4 regions of the Fictibacillus sp. S7 genome follow, and region 1 is predicted to be linked to each of the others. Evidence: riboswitches for the same ligand, from Rfam matches in the RefSeq annotation. Region 1 holds a riboswitch; each other region holds the start of a gene.
What was found. A riboswitch is a leader RNA that binds a small molecule or an ion and turns the genes downstream of it on or off. The one in region 1 is predicted to bind S-adenosylmethionine.

Region 1 (3,749 bases):
CAAGCCCCGGGAGCGCATCGTATTCAGCCAGAAACGAAATCGTTGGGCCATCCAGTGCTGATTTCTTGCTGGCAACAAACGATGTTTCATGGCCAGCTACACCACGTTCTACCTTGAACCCCTCTCGTTCAAGCAATGAGGTCAGTAGCCTGGACGCTAAAATTTCCTCATTTCCGATTTCTGGATTTTCATGGATCTCATGTGAGGTCTCAATGTATGTTGCTGCATTTTCCTCTACATTCACAGTGATAAGCTCTTGAATTTCCTCTACAGTACGGCTGATGACAGTCATTTTCTCAGATCCTTTCTCTCTCTTTTATTCTCCTATTTCACTTAATGGGACGAACGTTGGAATGGTTGCGCCCTTATAGATGTCATTGATTTTCTTGGCAGTAGCCTTGGATTGGTAAATCTTCGCGATTTTCTTTAGCGTCTTATTGTTCTTATCCTCTGTTCGGACCGCAATAATGTTGATGTAAGGCTTGGCGGTCTTGCTCTCCAGATAAATAGCATCCTTCTTTGGATTCATTCCTGCGTCCACTGCCACCCCATTATTGATGATGGAAGCTGCCACATCCGGAAGCACGCGCGGTGTTTGTCCGGCAACCACAGGCTTAAGCTTTAAATGCTTCTTGTTCTCGATAACTTTTTTCAAATCTCCATTGCCGTCAAAATTATTTTCCAGCTTGATGAGACCGGCGCTTTGCAGCAAGAGAAGTCCGCGGCCCATATTTGTCGCTTCATTCGGGAGGGCAATGGTTGCTCCATCCGGTATATCCTTGATGTCTTTGTATTTTTCAGAGTAAACGCCCATCGGCGCGATTACGGTTGTGGCAATCGGTGCTAAATCCAATTTATGTTCCTTTTTAAAGGAATTAAAGTAAGAAATGGTCTGGAACGAGTTTGCGTCAATATCTCCGTCCGCCAGTGCCTGGTTGGGACGAACATAATCAGAAAACTCCACAATTTCAAGATCGATTCCTTCCTTTTTAGCCTTTTCCGCAATGTATTTCCAGACATCACTGTCCGATCCACTAATGCCCATTTTTACTTTTTCCTCTTTGCTTCCCCCGCTGCATCCGCTTAAGAAAGCCGACAACAGCACCCCGATAACTAAAACGATAAGTGAATATTTTTTCATGATGTATCTCTCCCTTTTCTTTCGCTATCTTCTTCTTAATTTTCTTGAAATCACATTTCCTGAGCTTTGTAATCCTTGCACCAGGATAATGAGCAGAACCACCGTTACGATCATAACGTCCGTATCAAACCGCTGGTATCCGTAAGCAATAGCCAAATCACCAAGGCCTCCGCCTCCGACTGCACCAGCCATGGCAGATGCACCGACCAAACCGATGGTCGCGGTGGTCAATGACAGGATCAATGAACTGAAAGCTTCCGGGAGCAGGATGCGGAAAATGGTTTGCCAAGGCGTTGCACCCATGGCTTCTGCAGCCTCCACAATTCCCGGATCAATTTCCAGCAAGCTGTTTTCCACCAGCCGGGCAATATAAGGCCCTGCGTATACAATCAACGGAACGATCGCCGCCGCTGTCCCGATGGATGTTCCTACAACTAAACGTGTAAACGGAATGATGGCTACCATGAGAATGATAAACGGTATGGAACGGAGAACGTTCACAATGGCATTCAGCACATTAAACACAGGTAAATTTTCAAGAATGTGGCCTTTTCTCGTTACGACGAGAATAATACCGATCAGGATGCCGATCACTGCCGATGCCAATAATGAAACACCGACCATGATCAATGTATCACCGGTCGCATCCAGGATGTCGACCCAGAATGTACTCCAATCAACTGGCATGTTCAATAACCTCCCTTACTTCCACATCACCCTGTCCTGCAAAAAAGACGGCCCTGCGGATTTCCAGTTCGTCCCCAATCAGCTGAACTACGAGATTTCCAAATGGAACATCCTGCAGTTCGGTAACATGTCCGTACAGCACGCTGACATCGACATCAAACTTTTTTGCAATTTGAGATAAAAGCGGCTGTCCTGTTGAAGCTCCTGTAAAAACAATGCGGAACACCTGATGATTTTTGTCCTGGTTCCTCAAGATGTTTTTCAGCGAATCAGGAAGTTCATCCTGAAGGACGGAGCTTACAAATCGACGTGCGGTTTCTGTTTTCGGCCGGGAAAAGACTTCAAAAACACTGCCCTTCTCGATCACTTTACCTTTCTCCATCACCGCGACCGAGCTGCAAATCTCACGGATCACATTCATTTCATGGGTGATGATCAGAATAGTGATGTGATATTCCTTATTGATTCTTTTTAATAGCTCGAGGATGCTTGATGTGGTCTGCGGGTCAAGCGCCGAGGTGGCCTCATCACAGAGCAGAACCTCCGGATCCGTAGACAGCGCCCGTGCAATGCCCACCCGCTGCTTTTGACCGCCTGACAGCTGATCCGGGTATTTATGTCCATGTTCGGAAAGTCCGACAAACTCAAGCAGATTGTTTACTTTTTCTTTAATGGCACTCTTCTTTTCTCCCTGGAGGTAAAGAGGCGTTGCTATGTTATCAAACACCGTTTTCGCATTCAGCAGATTGAAATGCTGAAAAATCATACCAATGTTTTTCCGTTTTTTCCGGAGCTCTTTCGGTGAAAGATCAGCCATGTTCTCTCCGTCCACCAGCACCCGTCCGGAGGAAGGCTTCTCAAGCAAGTTGACACACCGCAGCAGCGAGCTTTTCCCTGCACCGCTGTACCCAACCACTCCATAAATCTCTCCTTTATCTATTTCAAAGCTCACATTGTTAAGTGCTTTGACCTGGTTTTTGCCGCTCTCATAAATCTTGGTAACTTCCTCAAATCGAATCAATCGTGTGTTCCCCCTTCAAACTGCTCCAACAAAAAAACCTCTTCTTGTGAACACAAGAAGAGGCCAGCTAATAATGATTAAAGCTTCTCTTCTTATCTCCCAAGCTAACTGCTTGACGGAATTGGCACAGTATTTCCGTTTGCCGGAAACCCGCTGCCGAGGCTTCAAAGGGCCAGTCCCTCCACCTCTCTGGATAAGAAAACCATTCAGTTTTTTTTGCAATAAAAAATTCTCTTCCAAGACAAGAAGAGAATGTTAATTCCATAATAGAAATTTGCTCTTCTTATCTTCCAGGTTCTTTAGGGAACCTGGTGGAATTGGCACAGTATTTTTTCAAAAAACGAAAAACCCGCTGCCGAGGTTTCAAAGGGCCATGTCCCTCCACCTCTCTGGATAAGAAATACGTCATATTTACTTGATGTGCTCTATCATATACCAGGGATTTCAATTTGTCAAATATTTTTCCGAGCTATCCGCTTGGAATTGTTAGTATGTATTGCCCTATTCTAAAGCTTTACGGCATCCTTTTCAAGGAAAACCATTACACTTCCCTGCTCCACTTTCTGAACATAACGTTCCGCCGTTCGTTCGGACAAATCAAGGGACATTAAGAGCTCTTTTAAGTCTTCCTCTGAATCCTCCGAAAACATGGAAGCAAACGGCCCTGCGGCGAGGAGCGGCCCAATACCAGGAACGCCAAGACCCGGAACAGCAATGGCTCCGCCAATACCGGAAAGAAACCCGGCAATTGTCCCATAGGCTGCTTCGTTCACATCTTCATCCAAATGTTCTTCTGAAACGTTGGTCTTGTCAGCCACCCGATCCATCGTTCCATCGTCTTTAGCCAGGATGGATATGTCTTTGGCGTTGTACCCCTGGTCAACCAATCCTTGAATGCGA
Region 2 (3,749 bases), 340 kb from region 1:
GAAGGCTTCGATCAAGATCGGCAGCTTGATCAGGCTCGCCGCCGGAAACACTTTCTCTTCATTTTTACCTATGTATCCTTCCTCAGTTTCAATATAGTACGCAAATTCCCCATTTAGAGGGTCAATAATGCCATTTACCCTGTTTTTCAGCTCGTCTAACGTCATTTCCCGCTCCTTTCATGTGTCCGTCTTCCTGATAGAGTTCTTTATGTGGGTGGCGGACTCCTTTTTGGGTGCGGTTTTTGAAATACCCGCCATAATCCGCTTTTTACCGCCAAACGCTCGTGATGTCAACAAACTCCCCGACGCCAGCACCCAGCCCAATCTCCACATCAAAAAAACGCCCCACGTAACTCAGGGCGCTTTCCCGTCTTGCTATTCATTTTTGCTGTCCGCCCTGTCCTTCACTCTGAATCATGTCGTTTACATCGTTGTCTTCGTTGAAATTCAGCATGTAGGCACAGGCATCCGAACAATCGCCAAACGAGATGACGGCTCCCACTGATTTGGTATTGGCTGTATGACTGTTTTGAATGGTGGTCCCAATATCAAGGTTACCGTTCATCGTAACACCGTTCACACTGATTCTGCCGATTTTAAAAGAATAACGCAAATCTGTTCCATCCCTTTTTGTCTTTACCTTCAGTGTATGGCTTGAACAAAAAGCTGCTTGGACAGACTGCCCCATTCGAGAAAAACAGGCGGACAGATATTACGGCTGGGCGACGATTGGAGCGGATGGATTCGCGATTTGATCCTGGTCGCTGATATCCGGATCGATATTACTGTTTACCATGAAACCAGTGGAAGGTGAAAAGTCACCCAAAGAAACCGTGGAACCGACAGATTTCGTGTTGGCTGTATGGCTGTTATGCACCGTGGGACCAATGTCAATGTTACCGTTCATGGTCACACCGTTCGTCTTGATGTTAAAGATGTTAAAGAGGTAGGGCATAAAGTGGCCTCCCTTCATTGAGTAATGACAGGCTTATCGGTTACGTATGGTTTTGGCTCGTAAACGCTGCATCTGTGTTTGCAAATTCATTTTGATCGTGAACATCCGGGTCAAATACCATGTTTTTCATTACCGCATCAGCCGGGGAATGGTCACCTACAGAACTGTTGTCCCCTGTCGATTTGGTATTGGCTGTATGGCTGTTATGGAATGTGGATCCCAAATTCAATGAACTGTTGCTTGCCAGGCTGTTTATTTTTAAATAATAGATATTTACCATGCACCCCATTGCTATCTCCACCTTTAAAAGTGTTAGTGTAGTGTATGATAAATGTCCCTTAAAGGTGAAAACCCCAGAATCTCCCGAGTTACGAAACCGGCTGCTTCCAAAGCGTCTCTCCAAGCGACAAAACCTTCAGCCTCGCCTCATCAAGGCTCTGTTTCTCCCACTCTTTTTCAAGCCGCCGAAGGGCTTCCGGTCCGGTATCGTCCGCCAGACGGTAGGCGCCGTAATGCATAGGGATAAAGAGAGAAGCGCCTGTTTCCAGAAACGCTTTAACCGCATCTTCCGGGTTGATATGGGATACCTTCATAAACCATTCCGGTTCATATGCACCGATCGGCATAAGCACCGTATCCGGCTTCAAACGTTCTCCAATGTCCCGAAATCCGCGAAAATAACCGGTATCTCCGGCAAAATAGACGCTTTCTTCCGTTTTCAGGTCTTCGATTACCCAGCCTCCCCAATGGGAAGTGTTCATGTCAAAAGCGCTCCTGCGCGTCCAGTGCTGGGCAGGAACAAACATAATCTTCAGGCCCCTGTCCACAAACTCCTCCCACCAGTTGGCCTCTGTTACTGCCTGATACCCTTTTTTGCGGAACAAACCTTTAAGTCCGGCAGGCACATAAAAAGAGATTTTTCCTTTTAGCTGTTTGATGCTGTTGAAATCAAGGTGGTCATAATGTCCGTGGGAGATCAGAACAAGATCGATGTCCGGCAGCTGCCCGGCGGACAACCCAGGGGCTGTGAGCCGCTTTTGCAATCCCATTTTTGGAGCCCATACAGGGTCTGTCAGGATATTCAGTCCGCCCACCTGCAAAAGAAAGGTTGAATGGCCAATCCATGTAATCGAGTGTATGCTGCGGTTTTCTTTTAATCTCTGAGGCTCTTTATTCGTGCTCTGCTGAATTTGTTGGGTCAAATCCTTTTTATTGCTTCGTCTTTCCCGCTGCCAGCGGAGTAAGTCTTTAAATGTATGTGTATTTTCAATATTGTCAAGGTTGGCGAACTTCTTCATCGTCCGGATTCCTCCCGATCCTAGCAAGATTGTAAAAAGCTATTGAAATGTTCTAATAATTATTGTAAGGTATAAAGAACTAATTTTATAGCAATTTGGTTTCTTATCCAGAGAGGTTAAGGGAATGGCCCGTTGACACCTCAGCAACCTTCAGCGATTACGAGCTGAAAAGGTGCTAAGTCCAACAAGTTCGATTGCAGAACTTGAAAGATAAGAAGAATGACATCGAATGTTCAAAGTCTTCTTCTTTAAGAAGGCTTTTTTTATTTTTTTGGGCCACTGGAAGATACCGAACCAACAGGAGGACTCATAATGGGATTATTGAAAGACCTAGAAAGCAAGATTCTGATCGCTGACGGAGCCATGGGAACGCTGCTGTATTCCTATGGAACCGACTGCTGTTTCGAGCAGCTGAATCTGTCTCACACTGAACAGATCCAGTCGATTCACCAGGCTTATATTCAGGCCGGGGCAAATGTGATCCAGACCAATACGTACAGCGCCAACTATATTAAGCTGCAGCGGTACGGACTGGAGGAGCAGGTAAAAGAATTAAACAGCGCAGCCGTTTCTCTAGCGAAAAAAGCAGCCGGCGGCAAGGCGTACGTGCTTGGAACCATTGGGGGTATACGGGGAACCGGCCCCAGTTCTTTGTCTCTTGAAGAAATAAAAAGAAGCTTCAGGGAGCAGCTGTACTGCCTTCTCCTTGAGGGTGTAGACGGGCTTCTTCTGGAAACCTTCTATGATCTGGAGGAACTGGAGGCCGTACTTAAAATCGCCCGAAGCCAGACCGATCTGCCGATCATTTCACAGATTTCCCTCCAGGAGGTAGGCATCTTAAACGACAGAACCCCGGTGAATACGGCGATCAAGCGGCTGGAAGAGTTGGGATCCGATGTCGTCGGCCTCAATTGCCGGCTCGGCCCTTTCCACATGATCAAAACCCTGGAGGAAGTAGAAATTCCAAAGCATGCTTTTCTTTCCGCCTATCCCAATGCGAGCCTTCCTTCCTATGTGGATGGCAAGTTTCAATATGAAGGCGATGCGGAGTATTTTAAAAACAGTGCTTCTCTTTTCAGAAATCAGGGTGTCCGTCTGCTTGGCGGCTGCTGTGGAACCACACCGGCCCACATAGAGGCCTTCGCAGAGGAACTGAACGGTCTCTCACCTGTTACCGAAAAAAATGTTCGGCAGCGGCCAGAGCCGATTGCTGTTGCATCATCCGGGCAAAAGCCTCAAATCTCTTTGCCGGAAATACTGCAGGAACGCCGATCGGTCATTGTGGAGCTCGACCCTCCCCGAAAACTGGATACGACGCGATTTTTCGAAGGCGCCAAAGCCCTCAAGGAAGCAGGCGCAGATGCGATTACGCTGGCAGACAACTCTTTGGCATCGCCAAGAATTTGCAACACCTCGCTGTCATCTCTTGCAAAAGCGCAGACCGGTGCCCAGCCCATCGTCCACCTGGCCTGCCGTGACCGGAACATCATCGGTTT
Region 3 (3,749 bases), 1.9 Mb from region 1:
AAGAGAGGGTGAAAAGCTGGCAGGAGCAAGTGAAATAGAATGTACATGAAGTTTTTAAAAAGTTGATAGAAAAAGGAGCGGTTTAACGATGATGGATTCTATAGCTTCAAAAAAACGGTTTCGCCGTTTGATTCCTTTAGCTTTTATTACGTACAGTCTCGCCTATCTGGACCGGGCAAATTATGGGTTCGGTGTAGCAGGGGGCATGGGAGATGAACTGAACATTACAGCGGGAGTTTCTTCTTTTTTGGCATCTCTCTTTTTTCTCGGGTACTTTTTCTTCCAGGTTCCGGGTGCTCACTATGCAGAAAAGCATAGTGCCAAAAAGCTGATCTTTTGGAGCCTGATTCTATGGGGCGGCCTTGCCGCAGCAACAGGCATGGCAACCAATGTGGCTTGGCTGTATCCTATCCGTTTTCTTTTAGGAGTAGTTGAAAGCGCTGTTATGCCAGCCATGCTAGTATTTTTGAGTCATTGGTTTTTAAAGGAAGAACGGTCACGAGCAAATACATTCTTAATCCTCGGTAATCCGGCCACCGTATTATGGATGTCTGTTTTATCGGGTTATCTATTAAACTCGTTCAGTTGGAGATGGATGTTTATTTTGGAAGGTGCTCCAGCGGTATTATGGGCATTTATCTGGCTGAAGCTGGTCAAAGACCGTCCAAAAAATGCATCATGGCTTACCGATAAGGAAAAGCAGGGTATCGAGAATGAGTTTAACAAAGAACAATCTACATTGAAGCCAGTCAAGAATTATCGGGAAGCGTTTAAATCCAAAGCCGTGATTCTGCTGAGCCTTCAATATTTTGCCTGGAGCATAGGGGTATATGGATTTGTTATGTGGCTTCCGTCCATTATTAAAAAAGCGTCAAACCTGGACATTGTTTCAACAGGCTGGCTCTCTTCGGTTCCTTACGTTGTGGCTGTGGTCGGCATGCTTGTCCTATCCTATTACTCGGATAAAACACTGAACCGTAAAACATTTGTATGGATATCACTGCTGATTGGTTCCATTGCCTTTTTTGGCTCTTATTTGATCGGTTCCAGCAATTTCTGGCTTTCGTATACACTACTTGTCATAGCTGGCGGAGCCATGTACGCACCTTACGGACCGTTTTTTGCGATCATTCCTGAAATCCTTCCGCGAAACGTGGCTGGGGGAGCGATGGCGCTCATCAACAGCATGGGGGCGCTTGGTTCTTTTGTTGGATCCTACATTGTTGGATATTTAAACGGCGTTACCGGAGGGCCGTCAGCTTCCTTCGTATTCATGGCATCCGCGCTTTTTGTATCCGTATTGCTTACAATGGCTGTTAAAGCTCCGGCTGCAAAAGAAGCGAAAAAGAGAATGGAGGTTGTTTCTCAATGAAGATTCAGCTGGCCCTGGACTGGATGACGATTTCTGAGGCAATTGAAACGGCAAAAGAGGCAGAGCAATATGTTGATCTTATCGAAGTCGGTACTTCATTAATTAAGGAATATGGTGTTGAGAGCATTTCTGAGATTAAAAAAGAGTTTCCGTTAAAACCAGTGCTGGCAGATATGAAGACCTTTGATAATGCAGCCTATGAATTTTCCATAGCCTTTGACGCAGGAGCAGACATGGCAACTGTCATGGGGGCGGCTCCCCTCGTAACGATTGAAACCTGTTTGAAGGTTGCCGACGAAAATGGAAAAGAAGTGATGATTGATCTGCTAAATGTTTCATCTGAGCAAATGCAACGTCTGCTAAGCTATACATCTGCCGTATTTTGCGAACATGTAAGCAAAGATGAACAGGAGTCAGACAACAAAACGATGGAGAAACAGAACAAAGAAAGGCTTCCTGTTGACCGACTGGCCCTTGCAGGGGGAATTGCTCTATCCTCTCTCCCAATGGCTGCCGAAAAAAATCCGGAGATCATTGTTGTCGGGTCCGCCATTACGAAAGCTGCGAATATCCAGGAAGCAGCCAAACAGATGTATACAGCTTGGAAAACGATTCGGACAGGAGAAAATGTATGAACGAACTGAATGTGATTGTAAAAGAGATGCAGGGAGTTATTGAGAAAATTGGAGAAGAAGAGATTGAGCGTTTTGATTCAGAACTCCAAAATACAACGAGAATCTTTGTGGCTGGCGAGGGAAGGTCGGGGTTTATGGCAAAAGCATTTGCCATGCGCCTCATGCACCTGGGCTATAACGTCTTTGTCATTGGTGAGACGGTAACTCCCTCGGTAGCCGAGGGGGATTGTCTTATCGCCATTTCGGGTTCAGGATCCACACAATCCGTAATCCATCAGGCGGAACGGTCAAGGTCGGCAGGCTCCAAAGTAGTATGCATTACAGCAAATGGAGATTCTGCTCTGGCACAAGTGGCTGATACATGTTTTGTCCTTCCGGCAGCTACAAAGAAAAGGGGAGAGAATGAAGCCAAAAGCATACAGCCACTCAGCTCTCTTTTTGATCAGTGTCTTCATGTGTTTTGCGATGCGGTATGTCTGAGGAGCAGCACACAGAAAACGCTCAGCCATGAGGAAGTTCTGTCCAGGCACAGCAACACGGAATAAAATATAAAAAGAAAGCTTGAAACATTCAGATAATTGCGGTACACTAGGAACTACAATTAGATACGGATTAGATTTTCTTATCAAGAGAGGTAGAGGGAATGGCCCGATGAAACCTCAGCAACCTTCAGTGATTTCTGCTGAAAAGGTGCTAAGTCCAGCAAGTTCGATGACGAACTTGGGAGATAAGGAGAACGACAATTTGATGGTATTCAAAAGTCTTCTTCTTAAGAAGGCTTTTTTATTTTTTCTTTTGACTTAGGAGGCTGCCATGTATAAAACAGAAACAAAATTAGCTCAAATTGGAAACCGAAGTGAAGACCGCACGGGAACGGTTAATCCGCCCGTTTATTTTTCTACAGCATACCGCCATACCGGAATTGGAGAATCAAGTGGTTACGATTATATTCGAACAGGCAATCCGACACGTGAAGTGCTTGAAAAAGCGATCGCCGATTTGGAAGGAGCAGACGCCGGGTTTGCCTGTAGCTCGGGGATGGCGGCCATTGCGGCCATCCTCTCCCTCTTTCAATCAGGTGATGAATGGATTGTATCCAGTGATTTGTATGGCGGCACCTACCGCCTGCTCGAAGAAGGATACAAAAAATGGGGTTTGTCCAGTATCTATGTAAACACGGCAGACGTAGCCGAAATTGAACAGGCGATCACTGAAAAAACAAAAGCCATTTTTCTGGAAACGCCGACCAACCCGCTCATGGAGGTATGTGATATTGAAGCTGTTGCACGTCTCGCCAAGAAACATGGGTTGCTCGTTATCGTTGATAATACCTTTTATACCCCTTTGCTGCAAAGGCCGATCGAGCTCGGAGCGGATATTGTAATCCACAGTGCAACGAAATACCTCGGAGGACACAATGATGTGCTCGCAGGTCTGATTGCGGCCAAAGGCGAGGAATTGTGCCAGGAGCTCTCGTACCATCACAATGCCTCAGGTGCCGTGTTAAGCCCGTTTGATGCCTGGCTTTTGATGCGCGGAATGAAAACATTGGCCCTTCGAATGAAAAAACATGAAGAAAACGCTAAGGTGTTGATTCAATTCCTGCAGAATCATGATGGTGTAGATGACGTCCTTTATCCGGGAAGGGGAGGCATGATCTCTTTCCGGCTGAAAAAAGAAGAATGGGTCCCCCGTTTTTTGAAGTCCGTAAATCTGATAACCTTTGCCGAAAGCCTGGGCGG
Region 4 (3,749 bases), 410 kb from region 1:
ATGCGAATGTGTCCCTTTTTTAACCCGAGGAGGTTATCGAGTTCCATTTCCAGATTATTAACCGCTTTATCCACGAGTACAGCTTGTTCAAAAATCGTCCGGCCGGCATCCGTCAGGGTCAGCCCTTTTCGGGATCGGTCAAAAAGAACGACACCGAGCTCATCTTCCAGGTTTTTAATCATTTTGCTGATCGTAGGCTGAGTGATAAAAAGAGCGTCAGCTGCCCGGGTAAAGCTATTGTATTTTGCCACTTCTATAAAGTACTGTAGTTGTTTAATATCCACGAATGCACCTGCTTGAGTTTTTTTGTAGTGTAACACGATCGAGAATAAAAACCAAAACCGGGCCTTTCTCATACAATGTGTTAGGAAATCAGGCGAAGGCAGGGATAGCCATGTACAGAGAGCGGCAGGTCGTCGATATGAAAAAGGGGAATGTCATCGGTGACAACTCCATCGATACCATTTATATTACTGCTGAAAAAACACCGGACAGTCCGTTTTGGGTCAATATCATGATAGTTGTGCAGGATGGAAGGACCAATCAGTATACACAAATACCACTCAAGCAAAACCAAGGATACAATCCCACGCTTTTTCTTGGTGACTTTACTGGAGACAGGGTGGAAGACATCATGGTGGTAATGGATACAGGTGGAAGCGGCGGCATGCTACATGCCTATGTTTTTGCCTATAGAGGCAGCCAGTTCAGGCCGTTGTTTGATTCTGATGTCTTTAATGACCTCTTCAAATACCGGGTCTTTTACCTCGACTACTACAAAGCTCAGGTAAACAGCTACACCACGAACCAGAAATTTATTATTGATCTAACCACCAGGGGCAGGCAGTACTTGTCAGAGATTTATTATCCCAATGGCAAGTTGAAAAAACCATCCAAGGATTTGTTTCCGGACTTTCAGGTCTTTACCCGGTCGACTTTGACCGCAATGGCACCTGCGAATTACTGGCTTACCAGAACATCGCCGGCCAGTATAACGCCGACCGGCTCGGTTATGTGCAGACCACAATGAAATGGAATGGCCAGGTGTTTGCGCCAGAGGTACAGAATGTCGTGGTTTTTGGCGGGGATATTTCTTGATGGATCCGTAGCAGCGTTGAATAAAAGCGCTGTTTTTTTATTCCCATATTATGGGGTGATATAATCATAGATGAAAGCGAGCATACTCAAACGGAAATCAGCCACTAAAAGCAACGAAGGTTTTTAAAATAACCTTTTAAAAATATATTGACTTTCCTCTCTCCGCCGATTAAAGTTATAACTATATTTTTAACTAACTCAATATTCAATCTCTTATCAAGAGTGGCAGAGGGACTGGCCCTATGACGCCCGGCAACCGTTCCATTTATGGAATTGGTGCTAAATCCTGCAAAACAGCTATGCTGTTTTGAAAGATGAGAGAGGACGAATCCTTGTCTACATAGGCGATGAAACCTCTCTTTCCGGAGAGGTTTTTTTATGTGCTCAGGGGATGGCCCTGCAGCTTTTGAGAAGAGAGAGACATACAGAAAAGGGGATAGGGGAAATGAAGAAGTTTTTAAAAAGCGCAGCAGTCTCTGCGGTCGCACTCTCATTATTGTTAACAGGCTGCTCGTCAGGCAGTAACACGGCATCATCTGAAAAGAAACATGAAAATGTGTCGTTTGATAATGTGCCAAAACGATTCGCCAAGGGGCAGGGTGCCAAAATCAAAGTTATCCGAAAGATCGGTGGAGATGATCATACGGCACAGTTTTTGGCAGGAGCGAAGGCAGAAGGGGAAGCGCTCGGTTTTACCGTTGATATCTATACGGCCAACGGAGATACAGCGAAATTCCACGATGCGATTGCCCAGGCGGCCAATGAGGACTATGACGGCTTCATTATTTCTCATGGAGATGATGCGGCAACAATCAATGATATCCAAAAACTCAGAGAAAAAGGAAAGAGTGTCGTGACTTTTGACTCTAATCCGGACCTCGCGAAGGTGGATGGCGTGACACTTACATCCCAGGACGATGAAGCATTGGCCAAGCTGGCACTGGACAAGCTTGTGAAAGAACAAAAAGGCAAAGCGAACATTGTGTACCTTTGGGTGGACGGATTCCCGCCAATGGTTCGCCGCAATGCTGTTTATAAAGAAACGTTGAAAAAGAACCCTGGCATTAAAGAAGTGGAGCGCTTTGGTGTAGCTTCAGCGGACACCTCCGTTCAAACGCAAAATGCCGTTACCGCCATGCTGAACAAGCATAAAAAGGGAGAGATTGATGCGATCTTTGCGACATGGGATGCATTTGCCATCGGAGCCGCTCGTGCCATTAAGGAAGCGGGCCGAAATGAGATCAAAATTTACGGCATTGATGTCTCCAACGCGGATCTTCAGGAAATCCAAAAGAAGGACAGCCCATGGAAATATACTGCAGCGGTTGATCCAAAGCTGATCGGTGCAGTGGATATGAGAATCCTTGCAAAAAAAATTGCCGGTGAAAAAACACCGCAAAAATATGACCTGGATGCTTCTCTCGTTTCCCAAAGGGATCTTCAAAAATCCTCCGAGGGCGTAAATATGGTTAACCTGTCCAAGGAAATTAAAGGGTGGGGACAATCGGACGCGTTTGAAGAAGATTGGATGGACACGCTGAAAGACCATTACAAAAAATAAACATACAAACACTCTCTTCGGCTAGCAGCAGAGGGTGTTTGCTTTGAATAAAGGAGACCGGCCGATGGCACTGCTCGAGATGAAGAACATAAGTATTGAGTTTCCCGGGGTAAAGGCGCTGAATGAGGTTGATTTTAAAAGTAAAACTGGCCGTGTTCATGCACTGATCGGGGCAAATGGTGCCGGGAAATCAACGCTGATGAAGGTGCTGACGGGTGCCTATACCCATTACACCGGCTCTGTTCAGATTGAAGGAAAGAACGTAGATATATCTTCACCAAAGGACGCACTGAATGAGGGCATCCAAATTGTCCATCAAGAGGTAGACACAGTTCTGGTTCCCTATTTGACGGTGGGGGAGAACATTCTCCTGCATGACCTGGTCAATGAAATGGGAAAAAAGCAGCTCGTGCGCTGGAAAACCCTCCACCAAAAGGCTTCGCATCTTTTGGAGGAAATGAACATACACGTATCCTCCAAAAAGCTCGTCAGCGAGCTGACGCTTGCGCAAAAGCAAATGGTATTGATTGCGCGGGCTGTTTCGGCTAAGTGCCGGTTTCTCATTCTTGATGAACCGACAGCTCCTCTGAGCCATGCAGAAACACGAGAACTGTTCCGGATTGTCCGGGATTTAAAAGCAAAGGATGTTGGCATTATTTTTATCTCTCACCGCTTGCCGGAGATCTTTGACATCTGCGACGACATTACCGTTATGAGGAACGGAGAAAAGGTCGCTGAGGAAGAGATTGTACAAAGCTCCATTAACCGCGTCATTGAGCAGATGCTGGGAAAAGCGCTGGACGAGCAGTTCCCGGCCGTAAATGGCAAGACAGGAGAAACCCTGCTAGAAGTAAAAAGTCTTTTCGATAAGGAGAAAATAAAGGGTTTAAGCCTGACGGCCCGTGCTGGTGAAATTGTAGGGATTGCCGGACTGGTAGGGGCAGGAAAAACCGAACTGTGCAAAACATTGTTCGGAAGCACTCCCATTACCGCGGGGGATGTTCTGCTGAAAGGCAAAAAACTGAAGCTGAAGAGCCCATATCATGCCGTTCGGCAGGGGCTGGCCCTTGTACCTGAGGAACGCCGAAAA

Region 2: another riboswitch for S-adenosylmethionine. It lies ahead of DMO16_RS12590 (bifunctional homocysteine S-methyltransferase/methylenetetrahydrofolate reductase); the one in region 1 lies ahead of DMO16_RS10720 (methionine ABC transporter ATP-binding protein).
Region 3: another riboswitch for S-adenosylmethionine. It lies ahead of DMO16_RS00960 (methionine biosynthesis PLP-dependent protein); the one in region 1 lies ahead of DMO16_RS10720 (methionine ABC transporter ATP-binding protein).
Region 4: another riboswitch for S-adenosylmethionine. It lies ahead of DMO16_RS12925 (sugar ABC transporter substrate-binding protein); the one in region 1 lies ahead of DMO16_RS10720 (methionine ABC transporter ATP-binding protein).

What each region holds. Positions count from the first base shown of each region.
Region 1 covers NZ_QJKL01000001.1:2,095,757-2,099,505, forward strand. Annotated here, with positions in the region: gene DMO16_RS10705 (M20 family metallopeptidase) at 1-292, opposite strand, end outside; gene DMO16_RS10710 (MetQ/NlpA family ABC transporter substrate-binding protein) at 317-1,141, opposite strand; gene DMO16_RS10715 (methionine ABC transporter permease) at 1,166-1,828, opposite strand; gene DMO16_RS10720 (methionine ABC transporter ATP-binding protein) at 1,818-2,849, opposite strand; SAM riboswitch class I at 2,939-3,049, opposite strand; SAM riboswitch class I at 3,130-3,249, opposite strand; gene DMO16_RS10725 (general stress protein) at 3,356-3,749, opposite strand, start outside.
Region 2 covers NZ_QJKL01000001.1:2,434,717-2,438,465, forward strand. Annotated here, with positions in the region: gene DMO16_RS12565 (serine hydrolase) at 1-165, opposite strand, end outside; gene DMO16_RS24930 (spore germination protein) at 380-613, opposite strand; gene DMO16_RS12575 (spore germination protein) at 713-955, opposite strand; gene DMO16_RS12580 (spore germination protein) at 996-1,244, opposite strand; gene DMO16_RS12585 (MBL fold metallo-hydrolase) at 1,324-2,253, opposite strand; SAM riboswitch class I at 2,354-2,470, shown strand; gene DMO16_RS12590 (bifunctional homocysteine S-methyltransferase/methylenetetrahydrofolate reductase) at 2,566-3,749, shown strand, end outside.
Region 3 covers NZ_QJKL01000001.1:193,215-196,963, forward strand. Annotated here, with positions in the region: gene DMO16_RS00940 (hypothetical protein) at 1-38, shown strand, start outside; gene DMO16_RS00945 (MFS transporter) at 92-1,372, shown strand; gene hxlA (3-hexulose-6-phosphate synthase) at 1,369-2,007, shown strand; gene hxlB (6-phospho-3-hexuloisomerase) at 2,004-2,552, shown strand; SAM riboswitch class I at 2,627-2,741, shown strand; gene DMO16_RS00960 (methionine biosynthesis PLP-dependent protein) at 2,821-3,749, shown strand, end outside.
Region 4 covers NZ_QJKL01000001.1:2,510,471-2,514,219, reverse strand. Annotated here, with positions in the region: gene cidR (cidABC operon transcriptional activator CidR) at 1-284, opposite strand, end outside; gene DMO16_RS12930 (hypothetical protein) at 362-1,030, shown strand; SAM riboswitch class I at 1,309-1,419, shown strand; gene DMO16_RS12925 (sugar ABC transporter substrate-binding protein) at 1,544-2,659, shown strand; gene DMO16_RS12920 (sugar ABC transporter ATP-binding protein) at 2,724-3,749, shown strand, end outside.